Regions from separate parts of the Ensifer sp. NPDC090286 genome, predicted to be linked through region 1. Evidence: riboswitches for the same ligand, from Rfam matches in the RefSeq annotation. Region 1 holds a riboswitch; each other region holds the start of a gene.
What was found. A riboswitch is a leader RNA that binds a small molecule or an ion and turns the genes downstream of it on or off. The one in region 1 is predicted to bind cobalamin.

Region 1 (3,267 bases):
AATCCCGGCGGAAACGCTGAAAGCGGCCTCCGCCCGAAACTGCATTATTTCAATGCGTTAGGTCATTTCACTCAAGAAACGATCTAGACCAGCGCGGTGATCGCGGCGCGTACCGCCTGCTCGTCCATGTCGTGCAGGCCGATGACGACGAGGCGCGTGCCACGCTTCTCGCCGGCAGCCCAGGCACGATCATAATACTGGTCGACGCGGGCGCCGACCGCCTGGATCAACAGCCGCATCGGCTTGCCGGGTACGTCGGCGAAGCCCTTGAGACGCAGCACGTCATGTTCTGCGATCACGCCCTTCAGACGATCGATGAAGGCGACCGGATCGGCAATCGCGCCAAGCTCGACGACGAAGCTGTCGAACTCGTCGTGGGAGTGCTCTTCGCCGGCCTCGTGCTCCATCTCGTGGTGCGACTTGCGGTTGGCGATATCGCTTTCCGTGCCGACACCGAGGCCGAGCAGGATGGCGGCGGCGACTTCGCCGTTCTTCGCCTCGATCATCGCAGGCTTGCGACTGGTGCGCGAAGAGACCTCGTCGCGCACGGCCTTGAGGCCGGAGGCGTCGATGAGGTCGGTCTTGTTGAGAACGATGAGGTCGGCAGCGGTCAGCTGGTCCTCAAACAGTTCCTCGATCGGGCTTTCGTGATCGAGATTGTCGTCCTCGACGCGCAGCGCATCGACCTTGTCGTGGTCGTCGGCAAAGCGGCCGGCGGCAACGGCCGCACTGTCGACCACGGTGACGACGCCATCGACGGTCACTTCGCTGCGGATATCCGGCCAGTTGAAGGCGGCGATCAGCGGCTGCGGCAAAGCGAGGCCCGAGGTTTCGATGATGATGTGATCGGGACGGTTTTCGCGCTCGAGCAGCTTGGTCATGGTCGGGATGAAATCATCGGCAACCGTGCAGCAGATGCAGCCATTGGTGAGCTCGATGATATCGTCCTCGGTGCAGGCCTCCGCACCGCAGCCCTTGAGCACGTCGCCATCAACGCCGAGATCGCCGAACTCGTTGATGATCAGCGCGATGCGCTTGCCGTCGGCGTTCTGCAGCAGGTTGCGGATCATCGTCGTTTTGCCGGCGCCAAGGAAGCCGGTGATGACGGTCGCCGGGATCTTGCCCTGGTTGGCTCTCGCAGTGGTCATTTTTCAACCCTTCATTTTCAGCGGCAAACCGGCCGCGACAAAGTAAACTTCAGCGGATTTCTCCGCAACGATCTGGTGAAGCCGGCCGGCATGGTCGCGGAATTCGCGGGCCATGCGGTTCTCGGGCACGATGCCGAGGCCGACCTCGTTGGAAACGAATACGAGACGCGCCTGCGCCTCAGGCAGATACGCGGCAAGGGCGGCGAATTCCGCCGCGATGTCGCGCTCTTCGAGCATGAGATTGGTGACCCACAGCGTCAGGCAGTCGATCAGGACCACGTTAGCCCGATCGTCGATGCTTCTCAGCACGCCGACGAGATCGACCGGCTCCTCATGCGTCGTCCAGCCTTCGCCGCGGCTTATCCGGTGGTGGTCGATGCGCGCGCGCATTTCGTCGTCCCAGGCGCGTCCCGTGGCGACATAATGTCTGGTGAGGCCGGACGCTTCGACGAGCCTCTCGGAAAAGCCGGACTTGCCGGAGCGGGCGCCGCCAAGAACCAGCACGGGTCCGTCGCTGAGACTGCTCATCGCCGCTGCCTCAACATGCCGAGATCAGCGGCAGGCGGCAACGGCCGTCGGGCGCGCCAAGGGCGCGTTCTTGAAAACATCTGCGAGCCAAAACAACCTCCGTGATGGCGTTGGAGACAAACGTCCCCTCGGGCGGAATGCCCATGTCGGATGGCAGGTCTCCTGGCTCACGGCGTCACGGGGCCAAACATCGCCTCGCCCTCAAAGGGCAAGGTTCCGATGTCAGGACCCGAACGGCCCGCCTCACCTTCCCGGCGTTTTTCCGACAGCGAACCTTTTGCACGTCATCTCCGACGCACGGGCGCTGCGGGCGGCTTCGTGAAAGGCGGACGATTCGTAGAAGAAGAGGCGTCCAACCCGGCTGATCACGATGCCACACCAGTGGCTTTTCCGGCTTGATCCCCGACCTGCCCCGGTTGCCCATGCAACCGGCCGACAACCCGGCACCAAACCCGATGGCGAACCCTGACCGTTCTACAGTCGCGGGGTCGGCTGCGATAAGGATGCCCGACTTGGGTCCATCCGTCACATTCCCAATTATTCCCCCGTGTCGCCACGACGCGGAGGAACCATCCAACAGCCGATGATTAGGAACCGGACCGCGCAAAGTCAATCGACGCATGCGACGCCTCCCCGGCCGAGTTGCGCCACGCGACGATTTGTCGAGCCGTGAACGGACGGCCGCGGCCCGCCAAGAACGGTCGCGTATCCGCCTGCCTTCCACCCGTGGTTCGAGCCCTTACACTCTCATTCTGTGCCAAATCGCTATCAGAATGCGCCAATGCGCCCTCAAGCTCTGGCGCACCTCTGTTCCGAGGCAAATTCGCCAGCATGATGATCAACATCCGCAAATGGTTCGGCGATCGCGCGTTCGACCGCATGGTCCTGTGCACCGTGCGCCAATCGGCCCCACGGGAGCGCTACTCTTTCGGTTGAGGATTGACGATTTTCAGCCAGCACGTCGCAATCACCGCTGTGGTCGAGACTGCGGCTGCGGCCAGATAAATGGCGCTCGCCCCCCATCCTTCGCCGAGGCTTCCGAACAAAAGCGTGCCGAGCCCGTAGCCCGCCCACATAAAGCTGGTAAGCCAGCCAAACGCCTCGGTTCGATCCTCCGGTCGGGCACTCAGCCCGACAGCGAGCTGGCCGAGCGCATCCCGGGCTCCGCTGAAAACCCCGGCACCGAGATAGAGCAGCAACAGAAGCCAATGGTTTGACGTCATGCTCATCAAGATGAAAAAGCAGGCCGTCACCAGGTGAAAGGCAATCATGCCGCGCTTCACCGATGGTTGTGCGCGCAGCGCGCCATAGAAAATGCCGCCGAAAACCTCGCCGGCAGCAAATCCACCGAGAAGAACACCTGCCAGGGTGGCTGTGACGCTCGCCACCGCGCCAACCTGCATGGCACCAATCGTAAAGGTATCGAGGGCGACGATCGCCAGAAGCAGCGCCAGCGGAGCGTTCGCCAGGACGGAGAACAGCCTTCGCGGACGACGCTCGGTGGCCCTCCTTGCCATGGGACTGTTGGCGATCAGCATGTCGCCAACGACCTTTGCGACAGCGCACGACCCCACGATCATGTTTGGCGGCA
Region 2 (3,267 bases), 170 kb from region 1:
AGCGTCGAGCCGGACGTGCCGGAAAGCCACCGCAACATCGTTGCCGACCTACCGCCGGACGACGCCTACGGCCCGATGCTCGGACACGGCGAAGACGGCTACGCGCCGCAGGAGCGCTACTATAGCGGCACGCTCAGAACCATGTGCGTGCGCACCTGCGACGGCGCCTTCTTCCCGATCTCGTCCGATGCGACGCCGGCCGATTTCCCACGCGACGAACAGGCCTGCCGGGCCCGCTGCCCAGGGGCTGAGACGGAACTCTATTTCCACGAGCTCAACACGGAAGAGAGCGACAGGATGGTCTCGGCCGTGACCGGCCGTCCCTATACCGAAATGCCCAACGCCTTTGCCTATCGCACCCGCGCCGTCGGCAAGCCCGGCCAGTGCGGCTGCCAGATACCGCAGACCGCCGCAACCACGCCGAAGACGACAGGAACGAAGATCGGCGACGACCAGTCGTCGATCATCGTCATCGAGACGAAGAAGCCGGAAGCGGCGGGCGAGACCGCCAAGGCGCCGCCCGAAGAGCGGCCCTATGATCCGTCGAAGAACAAGGTGCGCGTCGTCGGCCCCACCTACCTGCCGCAGGAAGAAACTGCGATCGACCTCAAGCATCCGAAGGGACCGGCCTATCAGCCGGTCCAGAATTGATCGGGCGAGGCCTTACGCCTTCTCCTTGCTGCATCCCCATCCTTCTTCGAAAACCAGGCCCTCGAGCGGAAGGCGCTGGCGCCAGCCCTTCACGGCGAGTTCCGGCTGCTGATAGAGGCGGTCGACATAGCCGAGGCAGAGCCAGGCGACGATCTCGATATGGTCGGGGATGCCGAGGATCGCCTTGATCTCGGCCTCGTGGAAGATGCTGACCCAGCCGACACCCACCCCTTCGGCCCGCGCTGCAAGCCAGAGGTTCTGCACGGCGCAGACGGTGGAATAGACGTCCATCTGCGGATTGTGGGTACGCCCGAGCACGACAGTGCCGCCGCGCGTGCGGTCGCAGGTGACGCAGATGCTGAGCGGCGCCTTGCGAATGCCTTCGAGCTTCAGCGCGCGATACTTTCCCTGCTGTTCCGCCTCGAACATCAGCGCGGCCTCGTCATTGGCGCGGCGAAACGCCTGCCAGACCCGCTCGCGCGTTTCTTCCGCCCGCACCAGCACGAAGTTCCAGGGCTGCATGAAGCCCACGGACGGGGCGCTGTGCGCCGCCGCCAGCAGACGCCTGATCAGATCATCCGGCAATGGCTCGGGCAGGAATTCATCGCGCACGTCTCGACGTGTCTCGATCGCACGGTAGACGGCCTCCCGCTCTTGCAGCGAAAAGGCACCGGCAGCCGCAAGGCCGCCCTTCGGTTCAGTCAGCATCGTTCGATCCCCAACAATGCGAAAACCTCCCGCCGTCCACGCGGGGTTCGGTCTATCTCGCCAGGCCGGTCTTCTGACTTCGGTTCAACCGATCGCCTCACCTTCCCAGATCGATTGAAGATCCAGTGGCAAAACCTTGAATCAATTCAAGGCTCTCTTAGACGCGATCGTCCCCGTCACAGCGTTGGGCACGTTCCGGAATATCGACCGGATTCCCGATTCTCCCGCTTTCGCGGGCACCTGACGACGGCACTAAGTGCACAGGGAATTGAGAAAGACAAGCGGCGCCAACCGGGCGAAACCGGACGCGCCGCTTTCCACCTGCTTCTTTCTGCCTCGCCTCAGAGCGGAGCGACCGGATGCGGCGAGCCGTCATAGGCGCCCCAGATCGACTGGTCGAAGCAGATCACCGATCCGGTCATCAGCCCGGATTCGGCCGACGACAGGTAGGCGCAGGCACGCGCCACCTCGGCCGGATCGACGAGCCGGCCGAAAGGCTGGCTGGCCGCCGCCTTTTCGAGCCAATCGGCAGCCGCGCCGTGAAACTCGCGCTGTATGCGGTCTTCGCCTTCGGACGCCATCCAGCCGATATTCAGCCCGTTGACGCGGATGCGGTTGCGCAGCAGCGCATAGGCCGTGTTCTTGGTCAGCGTTTCGAGCGCGCCTTTCGACGAGCAATAGGCGGCGATGAAGGGCTGGCCGGCCATCGCCGACATCGAGCCGATGTTGACGATCGTGCCTTCGGTCTTCTCGCGCCGCATGACTTTCACCGCTTCCTGCATCAGGAAGAACGGTGCGCGCACGTTGATCGCGAACATGCGGTCGAAGAGTTCGGGCGTGGTATCGAGGATCGTGCCGCGGTCGGTGATGGCCGCGGCGTTGACCAGCGCATCGACCCGGCCGAATTCGGCGTCGCAAGCGGCGACCACCTTGCGGGCGTCGTCCACCTTCTCCAGATCGGCCTCGACATAGACGACTTTCGCGCCATGTGCCGTGCCGATCTGCTCGGCCCTCGCCCGTCCCTTGGCGGCGTTGCGTCCGCATATGACGATACCCTTGGCGCCGCGCTCGGCGAAAAGGCCAGCAATCGTCGCGCCCAGCCCCTGCGTACCACCGGTAACGATGGCGATCTTGCCCTGCAATTGTCCACTCATCGAATTTCTCCCTCGGAAATGTTCGTTTGAAACGGCTGCGGCACCCGGGTGAAACCACGCCGGGAGCCTGTCAAATGGTAGCCCGCGCGTCAGCTCAGCTTGCGCTTCGCCTGCGCCTCAAGCACCGCTAGAAACTCCTCCTCGCCCGTTCCCGCAGTGAGCGCCTCGCGCATCAATTGCGCCTGCGTCTTCGGCGCCAGCCCGCCGATTGGCGGGTCTCGGTCAAGATTGGTCGGGAACGAGTAGCCTTCGGCACAGGAGGCGATGGCATTGGCCGCTTCCGCCTGCGTCAGCTTGCCGTCCGCCAGCAAGGCCTTCAAGGCCGGATAGAGCGTCGCGCTCATCGTCAGTCGATCGACGGTTTCCATGGCGCGGCCGAAGGCCGAATTCACCTGCAGCAGGTTCGCGACGCGCCGAATATCCTGCGAGCGGTTGGTGCCGGCGGCATGGAAGAGCGCCGGATTGAAGAAGACGACATCGCCTTTTTCGAGCGGTAGCTGCACGTGGTGTGCGTCGAAATAGGCGCGGAACTCCGGCCGGTTGAGCGCCAGATAGCCCGGCACATAGGTTTGGCTATAGGGCAGGAAGAGCGTCGGTCCGCTTTCGAGCGGCATGTCGCAATGGGCAACCGCCCCCTGCAGCGTCAGGACAGGCGAGAGCTTGTGGACATGCGCCGGATACTGCTCGATCACGGCCGCGGTCTGGAAGCCGAGGTGATAGTCCCGGTGCGCCGATTGCGCAGCACCGCCCGGAT
Region 3 (3,267 bases), on a different contig from region 1:
CGCCGCTCGCCGAGCCCGCGCCGGCTGCTCCCGCCGCCGATTTCGTCGGCATGACCGACATCGTTTTTCCGGGCCAGACCAACAGCGCCGGCGCGCTCTTTGGCGGCGATGCACTCGCCCAGATGACGAAGGCGGCCTTCGTCGCCGCGACCCGGCTGACCGGCAAAGCGATGGTGCTCGCCTCCTGCAGGAGCGATTTCAAGCGGCGTGTCGCCGCCGGAACGATCGTCGACACGCTGGCGCGCGTCACCCGGACCGGACGCAGTTCCACAACGATAGAGGTCGAGCTCTGGTCGGAAGAACTGCTCAGCGGCGGGCGCCTGCTGACCGTCACCGGGACTTTCGTGATGGTGGCCGTCGACAGCCGCAACCGCCCGGTTGCGGCCTTCGCCGCCTGAGCAAGCCGGGGGCGCCGCTCAATGGCGCCCTCGGTCCACAGGATTGATTGCGCGCCGCCATTTACTCCCCGTTATCCACACCGAAAAAGAAAAGACCGCTGCACCCCCGCCTTCAGCATATAGAACCTATTGACGCAGATTTGCGATGAACTACTATATCTAGTGTTCGAGGTTCTTCCGATTCGCAAGGATTGGGAGCTAAGACGGGAATACGGTGCGCCGGCGGGTTTTCCGCTCAGGCTATGCCGTAGCTGCCCCCGCAACTGTAGACGGCGAGCAACTGTCCGGAATTGGACCACTGAGGCATGAGGCCTCGGGAAGGTCGGGATGGAAGCTTTGACCCGTAAGCCAGGAGACCTGCCTCGAGCAACAAACGTCCACGGGCGGGGTGTCCGGAGGGGTTGAGTGCGTGGCAGGATGAGCCTGCCCGATCGTCTCGACATCTCCCCGGCAGCCTGTCGAAAGCTTCGGGGTGAAGTCATGTCAGTTTCTTCCAGTTCAGATCCACCTTCTGCGGACGGGTGCGCATTGTTGCGCGCCTGATCGAAAGGCCGCGCCCTGAGAGCCCGCATCTGCGGAAATTCCGGAGCGCCCGACCAGAACGAGCCGGCCCGGCTGCCTAATCGACCTTGGGCCAGCTTGCCGACATCCACTCCGATCGAGGCGACCGGGGAGCGATGTTTCGTGCCCTATCGCCAAGCCCACGGTTCGCGTTCGCGCGACCCGCCGATTTTTTGCGCCCATTTGCCAGACCCTCACGAGGAACCCATGTCGATCACAGTCTACAGCAAACCCGCCTGCGTCCAATGCACCGCCACCACCCGCGCGCTTGACCGCCAGGGCATCGACTATCGCATCGTCGATATTTCCGAGGATTCCGATGGCTTCGCGCTGGTGCAGGATCTCGGCTACCGGCAGGTTCCAGTGGTCGTCGCCGGCGAGCGGCATTGGGCGGGGTTCCGCCCGGACATGATCAGCGCGCTTTCCTGAAGGAGAGAAGCGATGGGGCTGATCGTCTATTTTTCCAGCCGCTCGGAAAACACCCATCGCTTCGTCGAGAAACTCGGCCTTCGCGCGGCCCGCATACCGCTCAAGGAAAGTAAGGATGCACTTACGGTTTCGGAGCCCTATGTGCTCGTCGTACCGACCTACTGCGGCGACGATGGCCGAGGTGCCGTGCCGAAACAGGTGATCCGCTTCCTGAACGACGCGGGCAACCGCTCTCACATCCGCGGCGTGATCGCAGCGGGCAACAGCAATTTCGGCGCGACCTACGGGATCGCCGGCGAGGTGATCTCGGCCAAGTGCCGGGTGCCCTACCTCTACCGGTTCGAGCTGCTCGGAACCGACGAGGACGTCGCCAATGTCAAAAACGGGATGGAACGATTTTGGACGTCACAACACTCGAACGCCCCCTGAAGGCGACGGAAGCGGCGCTGGATTACCACGCGCTGAACGCGATGCTGAACCTCTACGACGAGGAGGGGAAGATCCAGCTCGACAAGGACCGGCAGGCGGCGAAGCAATACTTCCTGCAGCACGTCAACCAGAACACGGTCTTCTTCCATAACCTGCGGGAAAAGCTCGATTATCTGGTGACCGAGGGCTACTACGAGCAGGAAGTGCTGGACCAGTATTCGTTCAACTTCGTGCGCGATCTCTACGACCACGCCTATTCGAAGAAGTTCCGTTTCCCGACCTTCCTCGGCGCCTTCAAATATTACACGTCCTATACGCTCAAAACCTTCGACGGAAAGCGCTACCTGGAACGCTACGAAGACCGCGTCTGCATGGTGGCGATGGCGTTGGCGCGCGGCAACGAGGCGCTTGCCCGCGACCTCGTCGACGAGATCATTTCCGGCCGTTTCCAGCCGGCGACGCCGACCTTCCTCAATGCCGGCAAGAAGAGCCGTGGCGAGCTCGTCTCCTGCTTTCTGCTGAGGATCGAGGACAACATGGAAAGCATCGGCCGCGCCATCAATTCGGCGCTGCAGCTTTCCAAGCGCGGCGGCGGCGTGGCGCTGTCGCTCACCAACATCCGCGAGATGGGCGCACCGATCAAGCAGATCGAGAACCAATCCTCCGGGGTCATCCCGGTCATGAAGTTGCTGGAAGACTCGTTCTCCTACGCCAACCAGCTTGGCGCGCGCCAGGGTGCGGGTGCTGTCTACCTGCATGCCCACCACCCCGACATCATGCGCTTCCTCGACACCAAGCGTGAGAACGCCGACGAGAAGATCCGCATCAAGACGCTGTCGCTCGGCGTCGTCATCCCCGACATCACCTTCGAGCTCGCCCGCAACAACGAGGACATGTACCTGTTCTCGCCCTATGACGTGGAGCAGGTCTATGGCGTGCCGCTCACCGAAATCTCGGTGACGGAGAAGTATCGCGAGATGGTGGAGGATGCCCGCATCCGCAAGCGCAAGATCAAGGCGCGCGACTTCTTCCAGATCATCGCCGAGATCCAGTTCGAGAGCGGTTATCCGTACATCATGTTCGAGGACACGGTGAACCGGGCAAACCCGATTGCCGGCCGCATCACCATGAGCAACCTCTGCTCGGAAATCCTGCAGGTGAGCGAGGCGAGCGAATTCAACGACGACCTCTCCTACAAGCACATGGGCAAGGACATCTCCTGCAACCTCGGCTCGCTGAACATCGCCGCTGCCATGGACAGCCCGGATTTCGGCCAGACCATCGAGACCTCGATCCGTGCGCTGACAGCCGTCTCCGAAATGAGCCACATCTCGTCCGTGCCCTCGATCGAAAAGGGCAACGACGACAGCCACGCGATCGGCCTCGGGCAAATGAACCTGCACGGCTATCTCGCGCGCGAGCGCATCTTCTACGGTTCCGAAGAAGGCAT

Region 2: it holds a riboswitch for cobalamin, as region 1 does, so the genes downstream of both, bluB (5,6-dimethylbenzimidazole synthase) here and cobU (bifunctional adenosylcobinamide kinase/adenosylcobinamide-phosphate guanylyltransferase) in region 1, are expected to answer to the same signal.
Region 3: it holds a riboswitch for cobalamin, as region 1 does, so the genes downstream of both, nrdH (glutaredoxin-like protein NrdH) here and cobU (bifunctional adenosylcobinamide kinase/adenosylcobinamide-phosphate guanylyltransferase) in region 1, are expected to answer to the same signal.

What each region holds. Positions count from the first base shown of each region.
Region 1 covers NZ_JBIVYF010000001.1:1,016,520-1,019,786, forward strand. The annotation lists gene cobW (cobalamin biosynthesis protein CobW) at 84-1,148, opposite strand; gene cobU (bifunctional adenosylcobinamide kinase/adenosylcobinamide-phosphate guanylyltransferase) at 1,152-1,676, opposite strand; cobalamin riboswitch at 1,811-2,265, opposite strand; gene ACIQUG_RS04985 (MFS transporter) at 2,597-3,267, opposite strand, start outside.
Region 2 covers NZ_JBIVYF010000001.1:845,236-848,502, forward strand. The annotation lists gene ACIQUG_RS04160 (DUF2865 domain-containing protein) at 1-651, shown strand, start outside; gene bluB (5,6-dimethylbenzimidazole synthase) at 664-1,359, opposite strand; cobalamin riboswitch at 1,405-1,618, opposite strand; gene ACIQUG_RS04170 (SDR family oxidoreductase) at 1,701-2,513, opposite strand; gene ACIQUG_RS04175 (phytanoyl-CoA dioxygenase family protein) at 2,603-3,267, opposite strand, start outside.
Region 3 covers NZ_JBIVYF010000005.1:255,465-258,731, reverse strand. The annotation lists gene ACIQUG_RS25445 (acyl-CoA thioesterase) at 1-398, shown strand, start outside; cobalamin riboswitch at 551-778, shown strand; gene nrdH (glutaredoxin-like protein NrdH) at 1,167-1,388, shown strand; gene nrdI (class Ib ribonucleoside-diphosphate reductase assembly flavoprotein NrdI) at 1,401-1,817, shown strand; gene nrdE (class 1b ribonucleoside-diphosphate reductase subunit alpha) at 1,787-3,267, shown strand, end outside.